DNA from 2 places in the Clostridium sp. LIBA-8553 genome. Region 1 is predicted to be linked to the other one. Evidence: a T-box and tRNA genes for the amino acid it is inferred to sense, from the RefSeq annotation. Region 1 holds a T-box; the other holds one or more tRNA genes.
What was found. A T-box is a leader RNA that pairs with one kind of tRNA and senses whether it is charged. The one in region 1 lies ahead of AC2JAQ_RS11865 (valine--tRNA ligase), so its partner is inferred to be a tRNA-Val.
Positions count from the first base shown of each region.

Region 2: it encodes a tRNA-Val, which carries the amino acid that the T-box ahead of AC2JAQ_RS11865 (valine--tRNA ligase) is inferred to sense. The anticodon was not compared.

Region 1 covers NZ_CM173489.1:2,660,261-2,672,790, forward strand. Annotated here, with positions in the region: gene AC2JAQ_RS11855 (ClC family H(+)/Cl(-) exchange transporter) at 1-246, opposite strand, end outside; gene AC2JAQ_RS11860 (bifunctional folylpolyglutamate synthase/dihydrofolate synthase) at 356-1,678, opposite strand; gene AC2JAQ_RS11865 (valine--tRNA ligase) at 1,969-4,611, opposite strand; T-box leader at 4,849-5,063, opposite strand; gene AC2JAQ_RS11870 (tetratricopeptide repeat protein) at 5,220-5,570, shown strand; gene AC2JAQ_RS11875 (transglutaminase-like domain-containing protein) at 5,651-6,823, opposite strand; gene recX (recombination regulator RecX) at 6,829-7,467, opposite strand; gene AC2JAQ_RS11885 (M16 family metallopeptidase) at 7,473-8,717, opposite strand; gene AC2JAQ_RS11890 (response regulator transcription factor) at 8,871-9,542, shown strand; gene AC2JAQ_RS11895 (HAMP domain-containing sensor histidine kinase) at 9,626-11,065, shown strand; gene ymfI (elongation factor P 5-aminopentanone reductase) at 11,201-11,947, opposite strand; gene AC2JAQ_RS11905 (dipeptidase) at 12,121-12,530, opposite strand, start outside.
Region 2 covers NZ_CM173489.1:3,445,709-3,458,238, forward strand. Annotated here, with positions in the region: gene AC2JAQ_RS15660 (MBL fold metallo-hydrolase) at 6-797, opposite strand; gene murA (UDP-N-acetylglucosamine 1-carboxyvinyltransferase) at 821-2,074, opposite strand; gene AC2JAQ_RS15670 (2'-5' RNA ligase family protein) at 2,415-2,960, shown strand; gene AC2JAQ_RS15675 (dUTP diphosphatase) at 3,156-3,635, shown strand; gene AC2JAQ_RS15680 (DMT family transporter) at 3,691-4,122, shown strand; gene AC2JAQ_RS15685 (S8 family serine peptidase) at 4,189-5,385, shown strand; gene AC2JAQ_RS15690 (M23 family metallopeptidase) at 5,388-6,440, opposite strand; gene AC2JAQ_RS15695 (DnaD domain protein) at 6,675-7,673, shown strand; gene AC2JAQ_RS15700 (ATP-binding protein) at 7,670-8,665, shown strand; tRNA gene AC2JAQ_RS15705 (tRNA-Thr) at 8,758-8,833, opposite strand; tRNA gene AC2JAQ_RS15710 (tRNA-Asp) at 8,837-8,913, opposite strand; tRNA gene AC2JAQ_RS15715 (tRNA-Val) at 8,926-9,001, opposite strand; tRNA gene AC2JAQ_RS15720 (tRNA-Glu) at 9,008-9,082, opposite strand; tRNA gene AC2JAQ_RS15725 (tRNA-Asp) at 9,088-9,164, opposite strand; tRNA gene AC2JAQ_RS15730 (tRNA-Val) at 9,179-9,254, opposite strand; tRNA gene AC2JAQ_RS15735 (tRNA-Glu) at 9,261-9,335, opposite strand; tRNA gene AC2JAQ_RS15740 (tRNA-Asp) at 9,343-9,419, opposite strand; tRNA gene AC2JAQ_RS15745 (tRNA-Val) at 9,433-9,508, opposite strand; tRNA gene AC2JAQ_RS15750 (tRNA-Glu) at 9,513-9,587, opposite strand; gene AC2JAQ_RS15755 (hypothetical protein) at 9,773-10,354, opposite strand; gene AC2JAQ_RS15760 (BaiN/RdsA family NAD(P)/FAD-dependent oxidoreductase) at 10,563-11,807, shown strand; gene AC2JAQ_RS15765 (acyl-ACP thioesterase domain-containing protein) at 11,960-12,530, opposite strand, start outside.

The sequences.
Region 1 (12,530 bases):
TACTATTATCCCAACTATAAAACCTAATAATATAAGAATTATAAATAAGGGAACTATAAACTTAGGATTTTCACGTGTATAAGAATATACTTTATTAAATCCATCCATCCCAAATCCTATTATGGTTTTATATATCATTATTACAATTCCAACTATTAATCCTACAAGTATTCCATGTACTATTATTTTAAACTCTAAGTTGTTTAATCCACTTATCTCTTTATCTCTATATTTATCTCTCACCATATAATCACATCCATATTATTTTATGAATAAATTATATACCTTTTGTTAACATAAGTTCAAATTTTGCATTTCTTATTTATCCAGTTAAATCCACTTTATCTACTTAAGTCTAGTACTTTATGCTTCTTAATGATGTATCCTCATTATTTCTTATAACTCTTCTCATGTCTCCAACCATATATAAAGAACCACAAATTAACAATAAATCATCTTCTTTAGTTAATTCATAAGCCTTATTATAAGCCTCTTTATAATCTTTAAACATAAAAGATTCTTTTCCAAATTTCTTTATTTTTTTATATAAATCTTCCACATCTTCTGCTCTATCACTATGAGGTTCTACAATAACTACATTATCTACTCCCCTAGTTATTTCTCCTACCATCTCTTCTACTTGTTTATCCCCTAAAATTCCTAATATTAATGTTATGTTTTTAAAATTAAAATATTTATCGATACTATTTCTTAAGTTCCTTATTCCATCAATATTATGAGCTCCATCTATTACAACTAGAGGACTCTCATTTAATACTTCCATTCTTCCAATCCATCTTACTTTTCTTAAACCATTCTTAATAGCCTCATTACTTATATTAACACCCTTTTTTCTTAAATCTAATAAAGTTCTTAATGCTACTAAGAAATTCTTCACTTGATGATCCCCAAGTAAAGATAATTCTATTTTAAAAGTTTCATTATCTATTAAAACTTCAATTTTCTGAACATGTTTTTCTTTATCTATGATTACATTTTTAATATCATAAATATTTACTACTTCTAACTGGCAATTTAGTTCTTTACATCTATTCTTAATTACCTCTAATACGTCCTCTTTCTGAGGATAAGATACCACAGGAACACCATATTTTATTATGCCACATTTTTCTCTTGCGATTTCCTCTATGGTATTACCTAAAATATTCATATGATCTAAGCTTATTGAAGTTAATACAACCATCTCAGGCATAATTACATTAGTTGCATCTAATCTTCCCCCTAGACCAACTTCTAAAACAGCATAATCAACTTTTTCCTTTGAAAAATAATAAAACATTAGAGCTGTTATTATTTCAAATTGAGTTGGACTTTCATATCCAAGCTCTATAACTTTATTAATGGCTTTCTTAACATCTCCCATAAGACATGCTAAGTCATCTTTTTTTATATTTTCTCCATTAATTTGTATTCTTTCTTCAAATTCTTCTAAATAAGGTGATGTATACATTCCTACCTTAAACCCAGCTTCCTTTAAAACTGAACTTATCATGGCTGTAGTTGATCCCTTACCATTTGTGCCCCCAATATGTATAAATTTAATATCCTTATGTGGATTTCCTAAAAACTCTAAAACTTTCTCTATTCTATCTAATCCTAAATTCATTCCAAATCTTGATGCAGTAACAATATACTCCATAGCTTCATTATAATTCATCATTACTATAGCCCTCCTTAAAATATATAAAGAAAGTGTATCACAAAGTGCTTAAATAATAAAACTTATAAATAGTATGAAGAGAATATCTGTGTAAGCTTTAGAATTTAAGTAATCATGGAGAGGATTTTGCGTTAAGAAGATTGAATGTCCGACGCAAAGCTAGTTTTCAATCTTTAGCAAAATTCTCGGAATGATTGCTATAAATTCTTAGCGAAACACAGTAATTCTCAGAATATATTTATAAGTTTTATTTAGCACTTTAGATACACTAAAGCTTTATTGTTATATTATTGTAAAGCCTCTATTCTTTCTAGAACAGCTTCTAACATTTCTTTATATTTAACACCTTTTGCTCTTTCTTCATTAACAACAGCCTCTGGTGCTTTGCTTACGAATCTTTCATTAGAAAGTTTCTTTTCAACTCTTAAGATTTCTCCCTCAAGTTTAGTTTTCTCTTTATTTAATCTTTCTAACTCTTTTTCTCTATCAACTAAGTCAAGTAATGGTAAGAATAATTCTCCACCCTTAACAACTACTGATACTAAGTTATTATCTAAGTTATCCTTATTATCTAAGAAAGTAACTTCTGATGCTGATGCAAGTTTTTCTAAGTAAGCTCCACCATTTATAAATGCATCTTTAGCCTCTTCTGAAGCGTAAGCCATAACCTTAGCTTTTCTTGAAGGTGGTACATTCATTTCAGCTCTTAAGTTTCTTAATGATCTTATAGCTTCCATTATGAATGTCATATCCTTCTCAGCTTTTTCGTTATTTAAAGCTTCATCATATGTTGGCCATTCAGCTATTGTGATTGACTCAGTTTCAGTGCTTAAGTGAGTATATATTTCCTCAGTTATGAAAGGCATTACTGGGTGTAATAATTTTAATCCTGTATTTAATACAGTGTAAAGTACATTAAATACTACTCCCTTAGCTTTCTCATCATCACCATATAATACTGGTTTAACTAATTCTATATAGTAATCACAGAACTCTGTCCATAAGAAATCATGTACTTTTTGAAGAGCTATTCCTAACTCATATTTTTCCATGTTTTCTGTAACTTCTTTGATTAATGAGTTCATTCTTGATAATATCCATTGATCTGCTAAGCTATATTCTTTGCAATCTTTGTATTTATCCATAAGCTCTCTGTCTAAGTTCATCATAACGAATCTTGAAGCATTCCAAATCTTATTAGCAAAGTTTCTTGCAGCTTCAACTCTTTCAGGAATGTATCTTATATCATTTCCTGGAGCGTTTCCTGTTACTAACATGAATCTTAATGCGTCAGCACCATATTCATCTATAACTTCTAATGGATCAACACCATTTCCTAATGATTTACTCATTTTTCTTCCTTGAGCATCTCTTATGATACCGTGGATTAATACTGTATCAAATGGAGTTTCTCCCATGTTGTGTATACCTGAGAATATCATTCTAGCAACCCAGAAGAATATTATATCGTATCCTGTAACTAATGTTGATGTTGGATAGAAGAACTCTAAATCATCAGTTCTATCAGGCCATCCTAAAGTTGAGAAAGGCCATAAAGCTGAACTGAACCAAGTATCTAGAACGTCTTTATCTTGTTCTATGTTCTTTGATCCACACTTACAGCACTTAGTTGGATCTTCTAATTCAACCATGATTTCTCCACAATCTTGACAGTAGAATACTGGTATTCTGTGTCCCCACCATAATTGTCTTGAAATACACCAATCTTGGATATTTTCCATCCAGTTGAAGTAAGTTTTTTCGAATCTCTCTGGAACGAATTTAGTTCCTTTATTTCTAACAACCTCTATAGCAGGATCTGCTAATGATTGCATTTTTACATACCATTGTTTTGATATGATTGGCTCAACAACTGTACCACATCTATCATGAGTACCAACATTGTGAGTATGAGGTTTTATTTTAACTAATAATCCTAACTCTTCTAAGTCAGCAACCATTTGTTTTCTAGCCTCATATCTATCTAAGCCTTTATATTTTCCACCTAGGTGGTTTATTACACCACTATCATCCATAACTCTTATTTGTGGTAAGTTATGTCTCTTACCAACTTCAAAATCGTTAGGATCGTGAGCTGGTGTTATTTTAACTGCTCCTGTTCCGAATTCTACGTCAACATAGTCATCAGCAACTACAGGTATTTCTCTATCAGTTAAAGGTAATTTTAACATCTTACCTACTAAATGAGCATATCTTTCATCATTTGGGTTAACTGCAACAGCAGTATCTCCAAGTAAAGTTTCTGGTCTTGTAGTAGCTATTTCTAAATACTCATCAGAACCAACTACTGGGTATTTTATATGCCAGAAGTTTCCTTCTTTTTCTTCATACTCTATTTCAGCATCTGATAAAGCAGTTTGACACTTAGGACACCAGTTAGTTATTCTGTTTCCTTGATATATTAAACCTTCTTTGTATAATTTAACAAATACGTGTCTTACAGCTTTACTTAAATTTTCATCCATTGTGAAAGCTTCTCTTGTAAAGTCTGCTGAACAACCCATTTTCTTAAGCTGCTCTCTTATTCTTTCTCTGTATTCATCTGTCCATTCCCAAACTTTTTCTAAGAAAGCTTCTCTTCCCATTTCTTTCTTGTAAAGACCTTCTTTTAAAAGCTCATTTTCAACTTTAACCTCAGTTGCTATACTAGCATGGTCTTGTCCTGGTAACCATAAAGTACAATATCCTTGCATTCTCTTAAATCTTATAAGCATATCTTGAAGTGTATTATCAAGTGCATGGCCTAAGTGTAATTTACCAGTTATATTTGGTGGTGGCATTATTATAGTGTAAGGTTTTTTACTCTTGTCTATTACAGGAGTAAAGTACTTCTTTTCTTGCCAATTGCTATAAAGTCTTTCTTCAAACTCTTTAGGATTATACGTTGTAGAAATATTTTTATTATCCATTAGACTTACCTCCTTAAAATTCAAACATAGTTTTATGTATTTATTTAAAACATTCCAAAAACTATCTTGAAATGCCTTTTAACAATTATTTTTTTATTTATGATCTACTTTAAGTGAATATTTATTTTTAGCTAACCCTTCAGATTTATCTTATAGTTCTATCTAAAAACCAACACTAACTTAAAACAGCTCCTTTATTTAAAAGTAATTTTGGGCAATAAAAAAAGCCCTCATCCATAAAAGGACGAAAACTCGCGGTACCACCTTTTTTCCCTCATATTAAGGGCTCTCAAAAACTAACGACTGAAAATGCCGTCTTTGATTACTTTAATAATTTCACCAAAGAAACTCAAAAGCTACCTTCAAGATATCAAGCTTAGAAATCTTACACCCAAGGATCTCCTCTCTTAAAAGCTCTTCCTACCTTTACTCCTCTTTATCACTGTTTATATTACTATTTAAATTATAAATATATCTTATACCATTATTTTAACCTATGTCAAGTAAGTCTAATCAAATATACATATAAATTTATAATATTTTCATCTTATGAATATAATTCCAAAATAAGTTAATAATTAAAGTAGATATTTTTTAGGAGGTCAAAAATGAGTAATTTTTCTAAAGGTAACGAATTATACAATACTAGAAATTATTCTGATGCCATAAGTTATTACAAAAAGGCTTTAGATAACGATGAATGTAAATGTCATAGTTATTATAATGCTGGTGTTTGCTACATAAAATTAAAGCAGTATGAAAAAGCTATTGAAATGATTAATAAAGCTTTAGAACTTTATCAAGACTCAAAGTACTTCTTTAATCTAGCTTATTGCTATTCAATGATAAATAATAATCCTAAAGCTTTAAGATACTTTAATTTAGCTTGGGCATTAGATAATGCAGATAATGACTGCGAAAAAGCCATAGATTTAATCTTATCAAAACTTACAAAATAACCTATACTCCTAACTGATTAACTTTAAAATTATAAATTATCTCAACAAAAAACAACCAAGCAAAATTGCTTGGTTATTTTTTACCACTCACCTATTATTTGGGCATTTCTATGTGAATCATTATTTTTTCTGCTATCAAAATAATTACCGGCTTTTCCAAAGGTTGTATCAACAGTTATCCACTCATTTTTATCTGGTAAATAAACCTCATTCCAAGAATGTGGTCCCCATTCTTTACCGTTAAATCCTTCTCCTGTTACCATTCTAACTTTTAGTCCAGCTTCTCTTGCCATAGCAACATAAAGACATGAATAATCAAAGCATATACCACTTCTAGTTTCAAAAGCTTCAATAGCACCTGATTTATACTTTGATGGTTCCTTACTTATGTTTTCGGCTTTATTATCATCATAATTAATATTTTCACTTATCCAAATATATAAGTTTTTAGCTTTTTCTCTATCAGTCTTTGCCTTTTTAGTAAGTTCTCTAGCTTTTGCATTAATAGCTTCATTTGATTTTATACCCTGTTCTAGAGTTACTCCATTATAAAGGTTTATAACATTACTATTATTTTTAATTACTTTTTCTTCAGTTGGTTTTTTAGTACTTTCTTCAGTAATTAAGTTTTTACTTATAGCATCTTTATATTCTTTATGAAAAGATTCATACTCTTTATTCAAAGCAGCATAATACTGATTATTGTTTATTATCTCATAAGCTCTTGAATTTAAAGTTAACTTTTCCATTTTGTTTCCTAAAAATCCATTACTCCCCAAAATAATAATAACTAAGGCGCTTATTATCATATAAAATGCAGCCTTAGGTATATTAATTAATAATGCTGCTCCTTTTCCAAATCTCTTTCCTCTTTTAGCCTCTGCTTTTTTTAACCATCTTAATATTGGATTTATAATTAATAAATTAAGTATTAAAAATACAAGCTTTATTACGAAAAAAATCACAAGAGTAAGAACTAATACGATTAATATAATTATCACCTGTGGTGAAATATTAAATCTTGATATGAGTGAATCAAAATCTACCACTATAATAGAGAACATTTTTTCTATTATATCTACTTTTTTTATTACAATGAAACTTAAGTATAAAGCTGAGAAAAAGGCTATATATCCACCTAGTTCTTCAATACTATGCTTTATTTTTATAATATTAAATTTTCTTTTGTAAGCGACTATTAACGGCAGTATAAAAGAACAAACTACAATCAAATCTACTAAGTTAAAATTCATTTTACCTACTCCATATATTCATTATTTGTTAATCTTCTGACTACGCTATTACAACAGTCATAGTCATATCCTTTAGATAAAAGAAATCTAAATAATTTTTGAGATAATTTATACTTATCACTTTCTTTTTTCTTTAGCATATTGTATTTTTTCTCTGCTAGCTTAAAAGCAGTATCATTTTCATCCTCTTGATCAATATTAGATAACTTATCTAAAAGTACTTCCTCACTAATGCCCTTTCTTATAAGAGCATATTTTATTTTATTTCTCCCCTGAGTTCTAAGTCTATCTTTTATATACATTTCTGCATATTTTTCATCATTTAAAAGATTATATTCCTTTAGAAAGTCTAATGTTCTTTTAATAGTATCTTCCTCAAAGCCTCTTTCTTTAAGTTTATCTTTTAATTCCTTTTCAGTTTTATATGTTTTTTCAACTGTTCTAAGCGCTGAATTCTTACACTTTATAAACTCATCTTCTTTCACAATTTCTTTAATTGATTCAACATCTATTAAAGAATCTTTTTGTATTCCCTGTTTATATATAAGTTCAGCATCACAAGCAAAAGTAAACACTTCGTCTACATAAACATTTACTCTATTTGTATTTCTCTTTTGAACTTCTATACTTGTTATTTTTCCCATTTTATCTACTCCATTGGTTTTAATATGTGTATAGTAGGATTGTTTAAGTATTTATCACAAACCCTATATATATCGTCAACGGTCATCTTCTCTAGTTCTTCCATACTATCTATAAATTCTGTTATATCCTTTCCCGCCAAACTTTGCACTAAAACATATCCACAAAGACTGCTACAATCTTCTAGAGTAGAAACGACTCCAGTCTTATGAGTTTTCTTCATCATACAAAGCATGTCTTCATCAAAATTTATGACTTTATTTTTTATATCATCAATAGCCGCATCTATTACTTCTATTACTTCATCTATTGATTCTTCTCTAACTGAAGTGAAAATATTCATTGTATTAACATTTTCATCCAAATCCATCTGACTATAAACATCATAAGCTAAACCACGCTCTTCTCTAAGTTCTCTAAATAATATCGAGTTTGAACTTTCAGCCAACTTATAACTCAATATTTTTAAAGGAAGCTTATCTTTTTCTTCAACCTCTTCAAAAGTATAAAGATAAGTAACAGTTCCTTGTTCAATTTGAGATTTATATGTTGTTTTTATTATTGGTTTATTTTTTTCTTTTATTATCTTTGCTTTCTTATGACAAGTTCCTTCCCATTTTCCAAAAAAATCCAAAATTATTTTTTGCATTTGTTCATGACTAAAAGCACTTACTGTTACAATGACACAGTTATCTGGAGTATAATATTTCTTATAAAAATCATAAACCTGGTTTCTCTTAAAGCCTTTAACATGTCCTTCTGTTCCTGCTATTGAATTTCTAAGAGCAGATTTATCAAAGGCATATTCATGGGTTCTACTCAAACTTAAATCCTCAAGATCATCTTTATCACTTCTTATTTCTGATAAAACAACTCCCTTTTCTTTTTTCATTTCTTTTTCGTCAAAGGAAGAGTTTAAAATCATATCACTTAATAGTTCTATACCCTTCTCAAATTCTTCATCTAAACAATTAACGCTATATACTGTTGATATATAATCTGTATATGCATTATAATCTCCACCTAAAAATTCTAGTTCTCTATTTAATTGTTCATTATTTCTATTCTTTGTTCCTTTAAAAAGCATATGTTCAACAAAGTGACTCATACCCAGTTCTTTTGCATCTTCATATAAAGAACCTATATTAATTCCAATATTTATAGAAGCTAATCTTGTATCCTTTTTTATTGTTATTACTTTTAACCCATTAGGTAAAATTATGGTATTTTCATCAAATGTCCATCTTTTCATTAAAAACTCCCCTAAAATTATTTATATAAATTTTAACTTTAATTATATAATATTAAATCCCTTATAAAAACAAAATAAAATTAAACGTAAAGCTGTTTTCATTGTATAATATTAAGTAAGTTAAAACAATATTTTTTAAAGGTTGGTGATTATATGAACAAAACGGTACTTATTGTAGAAGATGAAATACGTATAAGATTTCTTGTGAGAGATTACTTCAAAAAAGAGGGATTTAATGTATTAGAGGCCTCTGATGGCGAAGAAGCTCTTAGGATATTTTCTGAAAATATAGTTGATTTAGCAATATTAGATATAATGATGCCAAAATTAGATGGTCTTGCTGTTTGTAGAAATATAAGGGAAGTTTCTAATACTCCTATAATATTATTAACAGCTAAGAGCCAAGAGGAAGATAAACTTTTAGGATATGAACTTGGAGCTGACGATTATATGACTAAGCCTTTTAGCCCTAAAGTTTTATTAGCAAAAGCTAAAGCATTATTAAGAAGAACTGGTACTTTAAATGATAAGAATATTTTAGATTTCAATGGATTAACCATAAATAAACTTTCACATGAAGTAAAATTACATGATGAGGAAATTCTACTTTCTCCTAAGGAATACGATTTGCTTATTTATCTTTCTTCTAATGAAGGTATAGCATTATCTAGAGATAAAATATTGGATAATGTTTGGGGATATGATTATTTTGGTGATATAAGAACAGTTGATACGAATATAAAAAGACTTAGAGAGAAACTAATGGATAAATCTAATTATATAGCTACTGTTAGAGGAAGTGGCTATAAATTCGAGGTGAAATAGTGAAAAAGAGTATTTCAAAACGACTATTTATTATAACCTTCGGTATAATAATATTTTTAACACTGTTTACTATGGTGTTTCAAATGTCATTTTTTCAAGAGTTTTATTTCAAAAGAAAGAGTTCTGATTTAAGTAATGCAGTTTTAAAATTTAGAGCTCTTTACTCTTATGATATAAAAAATACCGGCTCCTTATATAAAGCTTTAAGTCTTTTTGAGCTAGAAAATAATGCTAAAATAGGTATTTATTCAACTGACAGTACCCCTAAATACCTTCCTGATCCTGATAATCAGAATTCAGAAGCAGCTGATTTATTAAATAATATATTCAATGAATTATATAGCGATCCTGATTTTGCAAAAACACTTTTAAATTCAAACTCTGGAGTAACAACAGTTTTTAATAGCAAGAAGTATTCTACAAAATATATTGTTTATATGGTTCCATTCTCCTTCACTACTACGAATGATTCTATTATTGTTGCAATAACATCATTCCAACCAATTGAAGAAGCAAGTTCGCTAATAAAAGATTTCTATAAATACATAATAATAATTGTTATTATTATTGGACTAATTTTATCTTATGTATTTTCAAACTTAATTTCAAAACCTTTGGTTAAGTTAAATAAATCTGCCAAAAAGATGAGTGCTATGGATTTCTCAGAAAAATGTAATATTGATAGAGAAGATGAAATAGGAAGCTTAGCAAAAACTCTAAATTTCTTATCGAAAAACCTTTCTAATGCCTTAGAGGATTTGAAAATAAAAAATAAAAAACTAGAAGAAGATATAGAAAAAGAAAGAGAATTAGAAAAGCTTAGAAAAGATTTCATTGCAGGAGCTTCTCATGAACTTAAAACTCCAATAGGAATAATTTCTGGTTATGCTGAAGGTATAAAAGATGGAATAGTTGATGATAGTGATAGAGATATTTATTTAGACATAATAATAGATGAAGCTGAAAAAATGAATAAATTAGTTATGGATATGCTTGAACTTTCAAAGCTTGAAGCAGGTAAAATTGATTTGCACTTTATAGAATTCTCTCTTACTGCTCTTACTGAAGAGGTTCTAGTAAAAAATGCTGTTGATATAAATAACAATAATTTAACTGTCATAAAGAACTACTCTCCAGATGAAGATGTTTATGTTGAAGGAGATGACTTTAAAATAGAACAGGTTATAACTAATTTTGTGACCAATGCCATAAAGTATTCAGAACCTAATAATAAAATAATAATCGATATAAAACCAGTTGAAGAAGATAAAATTTATTTTTCTATTGAAAATACAGGAGCACATATTCCTGAAACAGAATTAAGTAAGATTTGGAATCAATTTTATAGAGGAGATACTTCAAGGAATAGATGTGATAGAAGTACAGGTCTTGGCTTATCTATAGTTAAAAATCTTCTTCAAGCCCATGGAAGTGAATTTGGTGTTATGAATACAGAAGATGGAGTTAAATTCTACTTTACATTAAAAAAATCTAATGAAGTAGATATAATAGAAGAATTATAAAATAAAATGTGCTGTATTAAAAATAACTTAAAATAAAACTTATAAATATATTAAGAAAATTACTAGATTTCACTAAGAATTTATAAGTTTTATTATTTAAAGTTTTAATACAGCCTATTTTTGTCTATAAAATTTTTATAACATACCACCATCAACAGTTAATATTTGTCCTGTTAAATATGAGGAATCATCAGATCCTAAAAATACTGCTATCTTTCCTACTTCTTCAACTTCTCCAAATCTACTCATAGGTATTTCTTCTTCTAAACTTTCTTTTTCTTCCTGACTAAGCCATGAATTCATCTCTGTATTTATAACTCCTGGTGCTATACAATTAACTCTTATGCCCCATGCTGAAATCTCCTTAGCTAAAGCTTTAGTAAATAAATTTACTCCTCCTTTAGTTGTTGAATATAAAACCTCACAGGAAGCTCCTACATTCCCCCATATTGATGATATATTTATAATTGATGCATTTTTCCCTTCCCTTAATAAGTCCATAGCATCTCTTGTAAGCTTCATAGCTCCGATTAAATTAACATTCATAATAGAATCTATTTCCTCATCACTTGAATCCATAAATAACCCTATTTTTGATATCCCCGCATTATTAACTAATATATCAAGTCTACCAAACTTATTTTTAATAGTACTTATTATATTATCTCTATCATCCTTCTTGGCTACATTTCCTCCAAGAACCTCTCCTGTTCCTCCTAATTCCTTAATCATATTTAATGTTTCATTAGCACCCTCTAAATCACTATTATATCCAATTAAAACAAAAGCTCCTTCTTTTCCAAATTCCTTGGCTATTCCTCTTCCAATCCCCTTTGAAGCCCCTGTTATATAAACTATTCTACCTAATAATTTTTTCTCCATTAATCCTTCATCCTTTTCTTTATACATATTGTAATTTTTTAAAAAGCTGTATCAAAATAACTTAATAAAACTTATACATAATTCTTAGTGAAATCCAATAATTCTCGGAATATATTTATAAGTTTTATTTTTCTAAATTTTGATACAACCCATCATATAATTGAGTTATAAGGCTATCTTAAAACATCTCTTATTATCCTCTTTGCATTTTTGTAGAATATTTTTTCTATTTCATATTCTTTAAAACCTGCTTTTTCTAAAGAATCTAAAAGCAATCCCATTTTACTTGAATTAGTAATTTCAACTTCATTCTCTATTCCATCAAAATCAGAACCTAGCCCAATAACATCTATTCCACCAATATTTCTTATATGCTTTATATGTCTAATCATATCATTTATCAAAGCTAAATCTGAATCATTTCCTTCTGCTTCTTTTAAAAAGGCATTACAAAAATTTATTCCTGTTAGTCCTCCTTTATCAGCTAAAAGCTTAATCATAGAATCTGTTAAATTTCTACTATGCCCTGTCTGAATTCTACTATTAGAATGAGATGCTATTATAGGATCTTTCGAATATTTTA
Region 2 (12,530 bases), 790 kb from region 1:
CTTACTTAAAAACTTATATAACTACTTGGCTTATGTCTATCTGCTAACTTAAGCTCTAAATCTTTCCCTATATTAATTTTATGTGCATTTAACACATTAATAACAGCTTGTTCAGCTAATTCTGGCACATTATTAGTATTGCTTAGATGACCTAATATTATTTTTCTATATTTATCAGTTTTCATAATGTCAACGATAGCTTTTCCACAATCTTCGTTAGATAAATGTCCAATTTCACTAAGTACCCTTCTTTTTAAATCATAAGGATATGGCCCAAACTTAACCATTTGAACATCATGATTTGATTCTAATAAAATCACTTCAGATTCTCTAATATTTCTTAATATTTCCTCTGTAAATGTTCCTATATCAGTTGCAATACTTGCACTTTTGCCTTTGTGCTTTATAGTATAACCTGTAGAAGCCACAGAATCATGTGGAGTATTAAATGATGTTATGTCTAAATCATTTAAACTCATTGTACTTCTTTTAGGCATAATTTTTATATTCTCTTCTTTTATTTTTCCTAGGGATTTCTCCATGGCTTTCCATGTAAGCTCATTTGCATATATAGGTATATCAAATTTTCTTGATAATATACCTGCACCCTTTATATGGTCACTATGCTCATGGGTTATGAAAATACCATCAATCTCATTAGGATTTTGCCCTACTGCTTGTAAGCCTTCTATTATTTTCTTGCCTGATAATCCTGCATCTACTAGTATCTTTGTCTTTTCTGATCCTACTAATATGCTATTACCACTACTTCCACTGTATAGTGAGCAAAAAATCATATATTTCCCCCATTTTTTTGTTCTTATTTTCTGATTATATCAGCACCAAGCATTCTAAACTTCTCTTCTATATGAGGATATCCTCTATCTATATGCTCAATGCTTGTTATTTCTGTAACTCCATCAGAAATTAAACCTGCAATAACCATTGCCGCTCCTGCTCTTAGGTCAGTAGCCTTAACAACAGCTCCTGTAAGTTTATCTACACCATCTATAATCGCTGATCTTCCTTCAACCTTTATAGTAGCTCCCATTTTTTTAAGTTCATCTACATGCTTATGTCTATTTTCCCATATAGTCTCAACTATTATACTTCTACCCTTAGCTGAGGCTAATAGTGTACACATTGGTTGTTGTACATCTGTTGGGAATCCTGGATATGGAGCAGTTTTAATATTTACGCCTTTTAATTCTCCATCAACATAAACTCTAACACTATCGTCTCCCTCTTCTACTTTAGCTCCCATTTCTAAAAGCTTAGCTGAAATTGATTCTAAGTGCTTTGGTATAACATTTTGGATTGTTACATCTCCTCTAGTAGCTGCCGCTGCTATCATAAATGTACCAGCCTCTATTTGGTCTGGAACAACGCTATAGTTGCATCCTTTTAATTCTTTAACACCTTTAATTCTTATAACATCTGTTCCAGCACCTTTAACATTAGCACCCATAGCATTTAAGAAGTTTGCTACGTCAACTACATGTGGTTCTCTTGCTGAGTTTTCTAATACAGTAGTACCTTCTGCTAATGTTGCTGCTATCATAAGATTGATTGTAGCCCCAACACTTACAACATCAAAGAATATATTTGTTCCTACTAATTTTTCAGCCATTATATTTACAGCACCATGCTCTATTGAAACCTTAGCTCCTAATGCTTCAAATCCTTTTATATGTTGGTCAATAGGTCTAACTCCTATTGGACATCCACCTGGAAGTTCAACTTTAGCCTCTTTGAAACGTGCTAAAAGTGCACCTATAAAATAATAAGAAGCTCTCATTTTTCTTACATCATTTCCACAAGCATTAACTGTTTTTATATCTTCTGCATTTATTTTTAATGTATTGTTATCTAATTTTTCAACACTACATCCTAATCCTTTAATTATTCTTTCTAAGCAATGTACGTCAGCTATGTCTGGTACATTATCAATAATACATTCACCTTTACTAGCTAGTATAGCCGCCGGTAATATAGCTACAGCCGCATTTTTAGCGCCGTTTATATCTATGGCTCCCTTTAAAGCTTTACCACCATTTATAATTAATCTATTCATACAATTCACCCTTGCTAATTTTTTATATGTATACAATTACCATTTTCTTCTTTTTTTATTCTTGTTTAGTTAATTTTTTAATTTCATCTAACCACATTTAAACTGGCTAAACAGTGAAATTTAAAGTATTACTCATAATTTTCATTATATCATAATAAGCCAATATTTAAAGATTTTTTTTGTTCATTACTTTTAAAATTTAACCAATCTATATTGTCTAAAAATACTTTTTATTCTGAAATTTCTCTCTTATTATTTTTTTTAAAAATTCTATATGTTATAATTTATAACAAAGTTTGTATTTATTTGGAACAAACTAATATTCAAGAGAGGTTTTGTTATGAAATATTATTTAGTAGCATTGTTTGACGAGGAATCTTGTAAATCCCTTGAATCACTTCAAAGAGGCTTATTAAGAAAATACAAATTACCAAGAAATCATATAAGTTTACACATTCCTCTTGAAACAATTGATAACCCTAATCTAGATAAGCTAGACGAAGTGGTTCTTAAACTAATTAAACCTTATAAAAAATTTAGGATAGAGTTAACTGGTAGTGTTGAATTTAATGAAAGTACTAACAAAGCTCTAAACTTACAAATTGAAAACAAAGGTTATATAAAAAAAATGCATAGATTATTTAATGACATGTTAAAGTTGCATGGTTTTAATATTAGAGAACGTGTAGATTCACCTCTATATATTCCTATAAATAACACTAACTTCAAAGAACATCATAAAAAGAATAATGCACAACCTACTGTTTTTAATTTAAGAGAATCTTCTAAGAAAAACATATTAAAAATTTCTAAAATAGAGCTTTGGAGATTTCAAAATAACAAAAGAGAAATCCCTGTAAAATCATACGATCTAAGAAATTACTAAATAATTTATATTATGTTTATTTATATTAACATTTTTATAGCATATATATAATTACCTTAGGTTAAAATAATTGTAAATTAAACATTTCGTAACTTTTTAGACTTGTATTCGTTTTCTAATCTTTTCAATTGTGAAAAGATTCTGTAAAATTAACTAGTAAGCATTTTTTGCTTAAGAAGATAGGGGGATATACTCATGGAGTTAGATAATTTTTTTATTCAACAAGATAAGTTTAACAAGGAACTTGTTATCGATAATAATTTAAGTACATATAAAGTTACTACTAGAATGTACTTAGCACTTCAAGTTAAGATAAGCGAATTAGCAGATGAAACAAAATGTTTTATTTATTGGAATGATAATAATAAATCTAGAGTTTCAAGACAATTAGTTTTAGAAAAATACATCGATTGTTTAAAACAAATCCTTACTATAGGCTTAAATAAAAATTATACTTGCTTAAAAACACTAATAGTTAAACCAAATGATTATTGTTTAAGCGATCAATTTTTAACTTTACTTATAGATGTAAATGACTTAATAATATCTCCATCTATTGATCACTATAAAACATTATTTGAAGATTTTATAAGCTTAGGAATAAGTTTAGGTTTTTCAATAAATCAAATAGAAGAAATTTTTTTCAAAAATGATTGTTGTAAGATAGCTCTCTAAAATTTAGAGAGTTATTTTTTTTTATTTTGGAATACTAAGCTTGAGGTGATTTATTATGCTTGGTATTATTTTAGCAATTATTTCAGGTGCAGCTATGAGTATCCAAGGAGTTTTTAATACAAGAGTTTCAGAAAAAATAGGAGTATGGGAAACCAACACCATAGTACAAGGATCTGCTTTTGTCTTAGCTCTATTAATTATGCTTATGTTAAGAAGTGGAAACTACTCTGAGATTCGCTCCGTAAATAAAATATATCTCTTAGGCGGAGCTATTGGAGTTGTTATAACCTATACTGTTATGGCTGCTGTAGGAAGTTTAGGACCAACCTTTGGTATATCTATAATTTTAATTTCTCAACTCCTAACAGCAGGGATAATTGATGCCTTTGCTCTTTTCGATACTGAAAAAATCAAATTTGCTGCACACAACTATCTTGGAATTATAATAATGATAATAGGAATTATCATATTTAAATGGAAAAGTTAATACATTGTCAAAATCATACTCCCATTCATATATTATAAAATAATAAATAATATGGGAGTATTTATTATGTTTTCATTAAAACAAAAATTGGATAGCAATCTAAAAATTTATATAAATCGCTCTTATTATACTAAGTATCGAGTTCTAATCAAATGTAAGAAGTTTATGAAAGATATGGTAAAGAAAATGCCTCAATTAAAAGGTACTATTGTAAGAGAAATTGAATCATTAAATTTGATTTGCGCTATTCTTACGCCAAAAGCTATTAATAGATTAATTGAATATCCTGAAATAGAATTTATTTCTTTTGATGATCATGCTACCCTCTGTGGTCTTAGCATCGGAACAGCAAATAGACTTCCATCTAATAAGTCTTTTAATTTTACTGGCAAAAATATATCTATAGGATTAGTTGATAGTGGTGTTTATCCTCATCAAGATTTATTGAATCCTAAAAATAAAATAGACATGTTTTTAGATTTATTAAATAACTATTCTTATCCTTATGATGACAACGGTCATGGAACAGCTCTAAGTGGAATTATATGTGGTAGTGGTTATTCCTCTAAATTTGTCTTTAAAGGTATTGCAGAAAACACTAAAATTTCTTGCATTAAAGCTTTTGATGCTACTGGTAAAGGATATGTCTCAGATATATTATTCGCTATTCAGACTCTTATATATCAAGAAGAAAATCCTATAAGAGTTTTATGCTTGCCATTTGAACTTACTAGCCATAATATTAGAATTTCAGACTATTTTAATGATATTTTTAAACTAGCTGTTAGCAAAAATATTATTCCTATTGTTCCCTCTGGAAGCATAGAAGGAGATAACACTATTCAGGGCTTAGCATTATCTCCTTGGTGTATAACAGTTGGTGGTATAGATTCTACAAAGGCACCAACAACAACTTTTAAATTTTCTTCCTCTGGAAATTCTAATTTGAAAAAACCAGATTTTTGTGCCGCTTGCGTCAATATAATGTGCTTAAACTCAGATAAGCAATATATCTCTGAGAAAAATGGCATAAAGCTATATCCTCATAAATTGGATAGTAGCTACACCGTTTTTCAAGGAACTTCTTTAGCTTGCGCCTACATATCTGGAGTATGTGCACTACTTTTAGAGTCTAAGCCAGAACTAAGCTATAAAGATTTATGTTCATTATTAAAAATAGCTTCTAACAATAAATATGAACTTCCTTCGAATTCTGTTGGAGAAGGAGTCATTGATTTATCATTCCTATTAGAAAATATATAATATTAATTTATATAATCTATAGGATTAATAGGATTCCCTTTATACCTCAATTCTAAATGTAGGTGAGGCCCAGTACTTCTTCCAGTACTACCGACTTTTGCAATAGTCTCACCTTTTTTCACTTCTTTTCCCGATTCAGTTAATATCTCACTAGCATGCGCATATAATGTTTCTGTGTTATCATCATGTTTTATTATAACCATGTTTCCATATATATCATCATATCCTACAAAGCTTACTACACCATTACAAGCCGCTTCTATAGGCGTTCCACTTGGTACAGCAATATCTACTCCTCTATGCCCACCTCTGCTTTTTTCTCCAAAAACAGATGTTATAACGCCACCTCTCGTTGGATGTGATAAAAAAGTCATGTTAGAGTTAATAGGATCCTTTATTCCTTTGTAAACCTTAGTACTCTCTGCACCTTTTAAAATTGATTCAGATATTACTTCACTACTTTCTTCTTTTCCATTTATAAAGGTCATTTTCTTTTTAATCTTTTTCTCTCCTGCTTTCCCATTTTCAACAGTATTATCACCTAAGTACCTATTATCTACTTTTATAACCTCTACAGCTGGCTCTATCGGAACAATCTCTTCCACTTCAGCTTCAACAGTTATTTCTACTAAAGGTTCATCTAGGATTTTATTACTTAACAGAATTTTAGATGAAATTTCATCAACTGAATTTATATCTTGAGATAAAACACTATTCTTTTTTAAATCTACTTTTGTATCAAAATTTACCTCTTTAACTAAAACTCCACTTTCAGAAGCTTTTTTCACATATTTTTCTTTGATTTCATTTAAAACATCTTCTACAGTATCTGGATTATCTATATAACCTACTACATTATTATTTAAGGATAACTCATAGGCCTCAACATAAATATTTGCCATACAACTTACCCCTTCAAAAACATATTCAAACTCTCCCTTTTCTGCATATAAAGAGTTTGCAAATACCTCAATTTTAACTGTAGAAAATAAAATAATTAAGGTAGAAAGAAAAACTCTAATAAAGTTTCTCCCCTCGCCTTCCGAAATACTCATATTCAAAATTCTCCTTTTAATAAAAATTTTAGTTTAAAATTAAACACGTAAATTAATGTGCCCATTAAAATAAAATTTATTCATTCAAATAAAATATTTTTATATTTTATAAGAGATTACTTTATTGTTATAGAAAAGACACTTTGATATAATTAAACATAGTCTAAAATTTTAATTTATCTTAAATCATTAATTATTAGACTATTTATACAAAACTAGAAAGGTGGTTATTTCTTGAGTACTTTTATGTTAAAAAACTCAGCCACTAAATTTACTCCTGTTAGTAATGTATTCATAGAAGAATATATGCCTAAAGCTCGAGGGGAATTTATTAAGGTTTATTTGTTAATGATAAAGTATAGCTTTACGGGGGAACCTGGGGTTAATTCTTCAATTTTAGCAACAAATTTAAACCTATTAGAATCAGATATAATGAATGCTCTTAATTATTGGCATGAAGAAGGTGTTATTAAATTAGTTCCTATAGATAAAATGAATAACTTTAAAATAGAGTTTTTAGACTTATCGGAAGGCAATCATTCATCAAGTCAGAATTCTGTTGATTTATTATCTGCCCTTGATGAAAATAACACTAAGGATATGCTGAAAGATATAGAAAAACTTATATGTAGACCTTTATCAACAAAGGAAATGACTACTTATCTTTCTTGGCAAACAGAGCTTAATTTTTCCTCTGAGCTTATATTAATATTAATAGAGTATTGTGTATCTAAAGGCAAAAAAGATGTTAGATACATAGAGACAGTGGCTCTTGGTTGGCATAATGCTGGAATAAAATCAATAGAGGAAGCTCAAGCTTACATAACTAAAACAGAAGATAAATGGGTTAAAATAAGAAAAATTCTTAAGTATTTAGGAATACAAAATACTGAGATAATGAAGCCACAAGAAACTATGATGGAAAAATGGCTTCTAACTTACAACTTCTCTGTTGAGTTAATACTTAAGGCTTGTGATATATGCTTTGAAAGACTAAATAGGGCTGATTTTAAATATATAGATGGTATTTTAGCTAAATGGTTTAAAGATGGTATAAAAACACTTGATGATGTTGCTAAAAAGGATGTTAAAAAGCCATCAAATATCAAAAAACCATTTAATAAAAACAACTCTCAAATTCAAAAGAAACCAGCTAGAGAAGCAAACTTTACCCAAAGAGATTATGACTATGATTCCTTAGAAAAACAATTGTTAGGATGGGATACTGAATGATTAAAGGTTATAAAAGTCAATTGATGGATATGTACGAAAAAATTCGTCAAGAAGAAAAATCAAATCTAGCTAATAGACAAAAAGAAATAAAAGAAAAAATACCTCAAGTATTTGAATATGAAAGAGAAATAAGTAAGCTTTCTCTAAAACTTTCAATGCTTGCTTTAAGAAAGCATGAAAAGGGAAATTTTGAAAAACTAAAAAAAGAAATTGAAAATCTTAGAGATGAAAAAGATCAATTACTTGCTATGAATGGATATCCAAAAGATTATTTAGATATGCATTATAAATGTGAAAAATGTAAGGATACAGGATATATAGGTGTTGAAAAATGTGTTTGCTACAAAAGAAAACTTGTAGAAATATACTATGAGAACTCTCATATGGCAGACGCTTTAAAATTAAATAATTTTTCAAAATTTGATATAAATGTTTTTTCTTCTATAAACAAAGGAAATGAAAAATACTCTCCAAGAGAAAATATGCAAATCATTATAGATAAAATGATTAATGGATACATTCCAAAATTCAATAGACATAATGAAAATATACTTTTCTATGGAAGTCCTGGTACTGGAAAAACATTTCTGACTTATTGCATAGCTAAAGAATTATTAGATAATGGATTTCTTGTAGTTTATAGAACTTCTGATGAGCTTATTAGAAATCTTAGAGAAATAAGATTTAATAATGATCACGAGTTAGAGGAATTGCTTATAAATTGTGATTTACTTGTTATTGATGATTTAGGTGCAGAGCAAATAACTGATTTCTCAACTACTGAGTTATTTACTCTTCTAAATAAAAAAATATTGTTAAATAAAAAAATGATTATATCAACAAATTTAAATTTACCTGAACTTAAACAGGCTTATGCAGAGAGAATAACTTCAAGACTACTTGGAAACTTTGTTCTATTTAAAACTTATGGAGATGATATAAGAATAAAGAAAAATCTTCAGAAAAGAAAAAATATCTCTTATCTTACTTAAAAGATAAGAGATACTTTTTTTGCATAAATAAATTAAATGTCGAAATATTCTTTAAAAGAATAAAAAAGAACTTCAGTTAAACTGAAGTTCTTTGGAGCTGATGATCGGACTTGAACCGATAACCTGCTGATTACAAGTCAGCTGCTCTGCCAATTGAGCCACACCAGCATGTGGCGACTCAGAAGGGGCTCGAACCCTCGACCTCCGGCGTGACAGGCCGGCACTCTAACCAACTGAGCTACTGAGCCATTAAAAAGTTTTGGTGGTCGCAACAGGGATCGAACCTGTGACCCCCTGCTTGTAAGGCAGGTGCTCTCCCAGCTGAGCTATGCGACCGTAATATGGTGACCCCTAGGGGAATCGAACCCCTGTTACCACCGTGAAAGGGTGGTGTCTTAACCGCTTGACCAAGGGGCCAAAACTGGCGACTCAGAAGGGGCTCGAACCCTCGACCTCCGGCGTGACAGGCCGGCACTCTAACCAACTGAGCTACTGAGCCATTAAAAACTTTTATGGTGGTCGCAACAGGGATCGAACCTGTGACCCCCTGCTTGTAAGGCAGGTGCTCTCCCAGCTGAGCTATGCGACCGTAATATGGTGACCCCTAGGGGAATCGAACCCCTGTTACCACCGTGAAAGGGTGGTGTCTTAACCGCTTGACCAAGGGGCCAAAAATGTGGCGACTCAGAAGGGGCTCGAACCCTCGACCTCCGGCGTGACAGGCCGGCACTCTAACCAACTGAGCTACTGAGCCATTAAAAGTTTTATGGTGGTCGCAACAGGGATCGAACCTGTGACCCCCTGCTTGTAAGGCAGGTGCTCTCCCAGCTGAGCTATGCGACCGTGATGGTGACCCCTAGGGGAATCGAACCCCTGTTACCACCGTGAAAGGGTGGTGTCTTAACCGCTTGACCAAGGGGCCACATTAACTCTTAAAACCACATCATTTTTGACCAGTTTTAGCTTTAAACTAAATTTGTTTATTTTGTTTTTGTCTTTCGCACTTGGCGACCTGACAAGGAATATAATACCCAAAAAATAATCTTATGTCAACACTTTTTTCAGTCATTTTAAGTCGTTTTTAACCATTTAAATAAATTATATTTGCTATTCGCATTTTTCCTCAAAATTACTCTCGTTTTCTATTTTTTCAACTATTTTTTTATAAATTTCTAATTGTCTTTTTCTCCAAGCTCTCTGTTCTTTTAATTTTTCCATATTAAAATGACACATTTCAAGGAATTCTGGCTGTTCTAAGACCTTAATATTGAACTTATAACTATCTTCTCTAAAGTTTCTTCCACTAGCTTCAATTTTTATTGGATATCGCCCATTTAAGTATATCAATATATCTTTATCCCAAAATCCTCTTTTATTTACTCCTTTAGAAAAATCACTTAAAACTTCTAAAGATTTTACCTCTTTAAATGATTCCTCAATTGAATCAATTATTCCTTTATAAAATAATGCTGAAGTACCCCTATTTATTTTTATTTTTAATAAATCAAGATTTTTTTTAATAATATCATCGACTTCTCCTTCTGAAATAAGTTCTCCATCTTTCATTTTGAAAGTTTTTATTCCTGACTTATTTGGATAATTCACAACCACTTGATCATAATTCATCCTTCTAATTTTTAATTCTATATTATATTCTTCCATGTTGCTATCTGTAATTTTAAATTTCATAATACTCACCTCATTATTTAGTATTACTCCTAAAAAAAATAATATAACTTACGATTTTTCCTATTCTTCAAGTATTTAATAATAAGCAAATATGATACAATACAACCTTAGAAATGTTATGATTAAATAAATGATACTTTTAGAAGACTATTTTTAGGTTAGTATGAAAATTAAGATATAAAGATACAAGAAGGGAGAAATTAAACTTATGATATACCATGACGTAGTTATTCTAGGCGGTGGAGCTTCTGGTTTAACAGCTGCAATTACAGCAAAGGATTTTGGTTTAGATGTTGCTATAGTTGAAGGAACAGATAGAATAGGGAAAAAAATTCTTACTACAGGTAACGGTAGATGTAATATAACCAATTCACTGATAAATTTTCCATTTTCAAACTTTCATAGTAGTAATGATGGATTTTTTATTAAAACATTAAACAAATTTTCTGTTGAGGATACAAAGGCTTTCTTTCTTAATCTAGGTTTACCAATAATAGAACTTGAAAAAGGTAAAAATTATCCTCAATCTTTGCAGGCATCTTCTGTTGTAGATATATTAAAAATGTCTTTAGAAGAACGTGAGATACCTCTTTATAATTCATATAAGGTAAAATCTATCCATAAGTCAAAAGGAAAATTTGTTTTATCCACAGGAAATGAGGATTCTCCTGTGATTAAATGCAAAAAGTTAATAATGGCTTGTGGAGGAAAATCTGCTCCTAAAACTGGTTCTGATGGTTCTGGATATACTCTAGCTAAGAACTTAGGTCACTCAATTGTTGAACCTAATCCTGCTATTGTCCAGTTAAAACTTTCTCATAATAAATTAAAAGCTTTATCAGGAATAAAATTTAATGGTTATGCTGAAGTTTTATGTAATGGAGAAAGTATTAGAAAAGATTTTGGAGAGATTCTTTTTACAGACTACGGAATCTCAGGCCCTCCAATATTACAAATTTCTAGAGAAGCATCTTTAGGCTGCTTTAAAGGTAATGAGGTTAAGATTATAGTTGATATGATGCCTGAAAAATCATTAAAAGAATTAGAAGATTTCTTAGAAGGACATTTTGCTGTTTTTGCTTGTAGAGAAGTTATAAACTCACTTATAGGTGTTGTTAATAAAAAAATGATACCTATACTTTTAAAAGAAGCTGGTATAGATAATTTACATAAACCATGTTATGAACTTACTTGGCAGGAAAAAAAATCATTAACACATCTTATGAAGGCTTGGGAATTTAAGTGTATTGGAACTAACGGATTTCAAGCAGCTCAAGTAACCACTGGTGGAGTAAACACAAAAGAAGTCGATTCCGAAACCCTTCAATCAAAAATTGTAGATAATCTTTATTTCTGCGGGGAATTATTAGACGTTGATGGTGATTGTGGTGGATTCAATTTACAATGGGCTTGGAGCTCAGGATTCACTGCTGCTCTTTCTTGTACACTTTAATATTTTTTTGTAGAAAACTATTAAAATTTAACACTATTAAAAAAGGTGTTTAATTAGAAACCTTAACTTTTCTAATTAAACACCTCTTCTTTATATAAAAATTTATAACATGGCTTTTTACTAAACTTAATCAAAATTGCTCTTGTTATCCATTAAAACTCTTTTTTCCAAACAGTTTCTATTAGAGCCGCTACTTCTCCTAATCTATGATTAATTATCTTATAAAGACACTTATATCCCTCTTCAATCTCGTCCCATTGACAAATAATACTTACATCATCACCAAGTCTAACTTCTTTTTCATACTTGATTTTAGCTGATATAAGGCTATATTCATCTAAAATACACTCTGGAGTAGCTTCCATAGTCCATTCTAAATATTTAGTATTATTAACGTGCTTATTAAAATCTATGTCACTTCTTCTAACTGAAAGGTTTGCTTCTAAATCTTCCCTTTCCAACTTTTCAACCTTAGTTGATTTTAATTCCACCTCTCCAGTGTTAACCATGTTTATTAACTCACAGTATTCCTTAGGAATTCTCACTGCTCTACGCTTTTCTAAATCTATTAATAAGAATATAATTTTTCCTTCTGCAATAATTTCATTTTTTTCATCATAAACCTTATAAACCCTACTAGCATAGAATTTCTTTATTCCTTCTAAATAAGTTTCTACATTAATAGAACTTTTATATGGTATTGGTTTTTTTATGTCAATTGAA